2 regions of the Thalassospira sp. MBR-102 genome follow, and region 1 is predicted to be linked to the other one. Evidence: predicted binding sites of a transcription regulator. Region 1 holds the regulator's gene; the other holds the start of a gene.
The links. Region 1 encodes PhoB, which activates phosphate uptake and scavenging genes when phosphate is short. Its sites were predicted from a motif close to TNTCATAAAACTGTCA; they were not measured.
Positions count from the first base shown of each region.

Region 2: the regulator PhoB is predicted to act here: its motif matches at 1,727-1,742, upstream of ABIE64_RS20150 (choice-of-anchor I family protein).

Region 1 is NZ_JBEPTC010000002.1:178,808-181,943, reverse strand. It holds gene pstB (phosphate ABC transporter ATP-binding protein PstB) at 1-202, shown strand, start outside; gene phoU (phosphate signaling complex protein PhoU) at 224-946, shown strand; gene phoB (phosphate regulon transcriptional regulator PhoB) at 964-1,659, shown strand; gene ABIE64_RS04300 (cation:proton antiporter domain-containing protein) at 1,722-3,136, opposite strand, start outside.
Region 2 is NZ_JBEPTC010000015.1:19,580-22,715, reverse strand. It holds gene pgi (glucose-6-phosphate isomerase) at 1-390, shown strand, start outside; gene ABIE64_RS20160 (DUF2256 domain-containing protein) at 415-612, opposite strand; gene ABIE64_RS20155 (NAD(P)/FAD-dependent oxidoreductase) at 619-1,644, opposite strand; gene ABIE64_RS20150 (choice-of-anchor I family protein) at 1,817-3,136, shown strand, end outside.

The sequences.
Region 1 (3,136 bases):
GGTCGAGGAACTGATCGATGAGCTTCGTTCGAACTACACCATTGTGATCGTGACGCACTCCATGCAGCAGGCTGCCCGCGTGTCGCAGCGCACGGCGTTTTTCCATCTCGGCAAGCTGGTCGAAGTGGGCGAAACCGATCAGATTTTCACCAATCCCAAGGACGAACGCACCAAGGGATACATTACGGGTCGCTTCGGTTAAGTCCGGGCAGGAGTATTTTCGATGGTCGATGACAAACATCATATCGTCAGTTCGTTTGACGAAGAACTGACCCGTCTGAACAACATCATTTCGCAGATGGGCGGGCTTGCCGAAAGTCAGCTGATTTCCGCCATTCGTGCGATCGTTAAACGGGATTCTGAACTGGCCGAGAAGGTCATTCTTTCCGATCACCGTATCGATACGCTGGAACAGGAAGTGCAGGATTTTGCCGTACGTCTTCTGGCCCTGCGTCAGCCGATGGCAGATGACCTGCGACAGGTGGTGACCGCGCTTAAACTGTCCAACGATCTAGAACGTATCGGTGATCTGGCGAAAAATATCGCCAAGCGTGCGCAGGTTCTTAACCAGGTGCCGCCGATCCGCCCGGTTCAGGTGATCCCGAACATGGCCAAGCTGTGCCAGGAAATCATCAAGGACGTTCTGGATGCCTATATCGAAGGTGATGCGGAAAAGGCCCAGCGTGTCTGGGCGCGCGATCAGGAAGTTGACGATATGTACAATTCCCTGTTCCGTGAACTGCTGACCTATATGATGGAAGATCCGCGTAACATCACGGCATCGACCCATCTGCTGTTTATCGCCAAGAATATCGAACGTATTGGCGATCATGCGACCAACATTGCCGAAACGATCTATTACCGGATCAAGGGCGAAGACCTGCCGATGGATACTCGGCCAAAAAATGACGCGGCGAACTTTGCCGTCGTAGAACCGAATGAGTGACACTGGAGCATAGGAAGATGGACCCAACGGTTCTTATCGTCGAGGACGAAGCTGCAATCGTAACCATGTTGCGCTACAACCTCGAACGCGAGGGGATGCAGGTTGTCGAAGCCGGGGACGGTGACGAAGCGTTGAAAATTCTGGCCGAAACCCATGTCGATCTGGTCCTTCTGGACTGGATGCTGCCGGTGATGTCAGGGATCGAGGTTTGCCGCCAGATCCGCCGGAAGCCTGAAAGCCGCGATTTGCCGGTGATCATGGTTACGGCGCGTGGCGAAGAAGGCGACCGCATCCGCGGCCTTGATACCGGGGCCGATGATTATGTAACCAAGCCGTTTGCGATTGGTGAATTGCTGGCCCGTATTCGCGCACTTCTGCGTCGATCCGGTCCGGCGCAACCACAAGGGCAGTTGATCTATTCCGATATCGAAATGGATCTGGCCGCCCATCGTGTCAGTCGTAACGGCAAGGCTATCCATCTTGGCCCAACCGAATTCCGTCTGCTGCGTTATTTCCTGGAACATCCGGGGCGGGTTTTCTCGCGCGAGCAGCTTCTGAATGCGGTTTGGGGGCCGAATATCTATGTCGAAACCCGCACGGTTGACGTTCACATTCGTCGTCTGCGCAAGGCATTGAATGACGTCAAGGGAACGCGCGATGTGATCCGCACGGTTCGTGCCGCGGGTTATGCACTGGATGTCGAAGCCGCCTGATTGCGGTTATTCCGGAAGACGAAACGAAAGACCCCCATTATTGTGATGGGGGTCTTTGCGTTTCAGGTGCTTTTCCTGGATTTTGCCGGTTTGGCAGTTTTTTGTGCCTGGTCTTCGGTTTTTTGGCGCGCGGTGCGCGGGGCAAGTTCGTTCATCAGCAGCATATCGGCACGCCGGAACTTGGCTATTTCGATATCGATATCTTCCTGCGGGATATCGCAGGCCGCCAGAACGTGATCGGACAGGCGTAAACCGGTTTCAAGTACCTCTGGGATGGCTGCATCGGCACCACTGCGTGACAGCGGACCGATATGGGTGATGTCCTGGGCACGGGCAAAGATTTTCAGATGCGGATAATGCTGTCGCAGCAAGGCGACGGTCTTTTCCGTTGCGTGCGGGTTGCCCATGGCAACGGCGGCAATATGGGCCTGTTCGGTATGGGCGGCACGAAATGTTTCCGGTCGGGACCCATCGGCAAAATAAACCGGCAGACCTTCGGCTCGGCCACGCGAAACCTGTTGGGCATCGGATTCCAGAACGATAAACGGGATTTCCTTGGTGCGCAGCAGACGGGCCAGAACCCGGCCCACGCGCCCGCAACCAATCACCAGAACATGTTTCTGAATGCCGTCGGTTTCATCCGAGATCTCGCTTAGCTGATCGGTTTCCTTGGGATGAAGCTTCTGTTCGATGCGATGGCCGAGCGAAATCAAAGTCGGCGTCAGACCCATCGAAATCGCAACCACCGGGATCAGCATCACGGCGATGTCAATCGGAACCGCCCCGTTCTGCGATGCCAGTGCAAGCATGACGAAGGCGAATTCACCACCGGCGGCCAGGCTCATGGCGACCCGGATTGACGATGCCCGGTTAAAGCCGATCAGCAGGGACAATCCGAAAAGAACCGCTGCCTTTATGACCAGAAGCCCGATCAGCCACAAAATGATCGTTCCGGCCTGACCGATGACCACATTGGCATTGACCGACATTCCCACAGACATGAAGAACAGCGACAGGAAAACACCGCGAAATGGCGAAATGTCGGCTTCGATCTGATGGCGGAATTCGGTTTCGGCCAACATTACTCCGGCGATAAAGGCACCAAGCGCCATTGAAAGGCCCGCGGCTTCGGTCAATGTGCTGGCAGCCAGAACGACAAACAGGGTCCCGATTGCAAAAAGTTCCGGGTTTTTAAGGGCCGCAATATACCGAAACAGTCGTGGCAGCAGATAACGACCGGTCAGCAACAATACAGCAACCGCCCCCACACCGCTTAGTGCGCTGATCCAGGGGCTGGTTTCGCTCCCGGCATTGCCTGCGGCCTGCACCATGATCAGGAAGGGACCAACCGCAACGTCCTGCAACAGCAGGATGGCAAGGGCTGCACGCCCGAAACGTGTGTGCAACTGGCGCTCATCGGAAAGCTGTTTAAGGATAATGGCTGTTGATGACAGGGCCAGTGCTCCGGCAATCACGA
Region 2 (3,136 bases), on a different contig from region 1:
GTGGCGAATTGCTTTGCACAGGCCGAAGCCCTGATGCGCGGCAAGACCGAGGCCGAAGTACGTGACGAACTTGCCGGTGGCAATCTGACCCCGGCCGAGATTGATGTGCTGGCACCGCAAAAGATCTTTGCCGGGAACAAACCCAGCACAATGATCCTTTACAAGCAGCTTGATCCCTTTACGCTGGGACGTCTGGTTGCAATGTATGAACATAAAATCTTTGTTCAGGGGATTATCTGGAACGTCAATTCCTATGACCAGTGGGGGGTCGAACTTGGCAAACAGCTTGCCAAGGAATTGCTGCCAATGGTTCAGGGGAATGAAACTGCCGATAGCCGTGACGCTTCAACCGCCGGTCTGATCCATCAGTTGCATGCCCTTCGGGGTTAATTTTGATCCGACAAATCTGTGGATTTATGGGGCGGTGTCAGCCTGACTGGCACCGCCCCTGATATTTGCGCGATGATCCCGACAACGGGCAGAGCAATATTTGACATCGTCCCAGCAATTACGCCATTTGCGCCTCCAGGCAAACGGTCGATTACAGGTCAGGCAGGTTTTGTGTGGCAGGGCTGATTTTGTCGGCCTTTGACCATTGGCATTTCGGCGCATCCCAAATTACCCGATCAGTGTCTCGATCATGGCATGGGCCGCGCATTTTCCGCTGCGCCATGCGGCTTCCACCCTTGCACCAAGACACCAATCGCCCGCAGCAATGACGCGCCCGTTCATGCCGCTAAGATGACTTTTTCCAAGCGATTTGATCGTGCGGGCATATCGCCAGCGATGCGTGTTTACGGACACCACATCGGGAAGCTTTGCACCGCTAGCTTTATGCAGTTTTTCAAGCAGAAGGAATGCGATGCGTTCCTTGTCTTCTTCCAGGTGATCACGTGACCATTCCGGACTTGCGTGCAGAACCCAAAGATCAGGTGAAGGTCGATGGATCAGATCACGGTGATCGCCATTGCGTGCCGCCCAGCTGATCGCAGGATCGGGATGGATCATGGCATCAAATGCCGTGGGCAACGGTTTGGCAAATGCAATCATTGCTGCCCAGCACGGTGCCATTTCCACATCCGCAATGGGATCAAATCTTGGGGCAAGTGGTTGCAGAAGCTCTGCGGTTTGCGGGGCAGGGGCGGTAACAATCACACCGTCAAATGGCCCGAATTCACCATCCAGATCGTCATGCAGGATAAAGCTGCGTGGTCCGGCGGTTTCGATACAGGTAATACGGTGTTCTTTGCGGATTTCAAACGGATCAAGCAGCGGGGTGATCAGTTTGTTCATTTGCGGTGACCCCTGATACCAGATATCTGCGGCCGTATTTGTACGTTTCAAAGCCGATGCCGGTGCCCCTGCGGTTGCGTTTTCACCACGAAGGAGATGTGGTTGCCATTTCCGAACGGATTTTTGATGTTCGGCCTGTTGTAGGAATGATTGAAATTCCGGATGCAGCGCCGTGACATATTGGGCGCCATGATTGAAATTGCCCAATTCGGTACGACGTGTTGCAAGTCGCCCTCCGGCACCACGGCTTTTTTCAAAAACCGTTACGCAAAAGCCGACTGCATGAAGTGTGGCCGCCGCCCGAAGGCCGGCCATTCCCGCACCGATCACGGCAATATTCATTGGGGCCATTTTGTTGTTCCTGTTCGAACCTTGTGAACCTTTTCCTCCTTACGTCAAAAGTCGTTGTTTGGAGCATCAACACCCCGAAGATATTTATGAAACTGTCATCGTCAGGTCATTAAACCGTTACGCATTGTCCGCAGTTTGTCTGCCACGGTTCATCCAGTTTTCAGGGGGAAATATGCGTTATTCTTTGATGGCCACGGTGGCATTTTCGGTTATGCTCGGTGCCTGCGGCACCACGACAACGTCAAAAAACATGGTAATGGCCGTTGATACGGCATCGCCTGCCGCCAAGCCGCTTTCAATCGTGCCGATGGGCGACTATCGCACCGGCATGTTTGACGAAGGGGCCGCGGAAATTCCGGCTTTTGACCCGGTGACCAAACGCATATTCGTAGTCAATGGTGGCGACAAGTCGATTGATATTCTTGATATGTCGGACCCTGAAACACTTGCAAAAATCGGTTCGGTCAAGCTTTCGACATGGGGTAAGGCGGCAAACAGCGTTGCCGTTCATGGCAATATTGTCGTAGCGGCTGTCGAGAATGACGACAAACAGGCACCGGGCAAGGCCGTGTTCTTTAACACGGATGGTGATTTCATTGCGGCTGTAACTGTCGGTGCATTGCCCGACATGATCAAATTTACTCCGGATGGCAAGCACGTTCTGGTCGCGAACGAAGGCGAGCCGAACGATGCATTCGACAATGACCCGGAAGGCAGTGTTTCGATTATCCCGGTATCGGGAAATCTCACCGATCTGTCAGATGCCGATGTTCGCACGGTAAACTTTGGCTTCCTCAATGATGTGGACCTGCCTTATGGCATGCGGACATCAAACCCGGGAACGTCGACCGTGGCACAGGATGTCGAGCCGGAATATATCGCCGTCTCAAAAGACAGTAAAACGGCTTATGTTTCACTTCAGGAAAACAATGCGGTGGCGATCATTGATATTGAAACCGCAAACGTTGTCCGGGTTGCCGGTCTTGGCTTCAAGGACCATTCGGTCAACGCATTTGATGCCAGCGACAAGGACGGCAAAATCAACATCCGTACATGGCCTGTGATGGGCATGTATATGCCAGACACGATCGATGCTATCGAAATCGGCGGCAAAACCTGGGTCCTGACGGCAAACGAAGGCGACTCACGCGACTATGACGGCTACAGCGAAGAAACCCGCGTCGGAAAACTGACCCTTGATCCGGTCGCCTTCCCGAATGCCGCAACCCTGCAAAAAGATGAAAACCTCGGTCGCTTGAAAACGACCACTGCGCAGGGCGATACGGATGGTGATGGCGATTTCGATGTGATCTACAGCTATGGGGCACGTTCGTTCTCGGTCCTGAATGCGAATGGCGACATGGTCTTTGACAGTGGCGACAAGTTCGAACAGTTCATGGCGGCCAATTACGAGAGAGTTTTCAACGCATCGAACACTGAAAACTATAGCCGCGATAACCGTTCGGATGACAAAGGCCCGGAACCCGAAGGT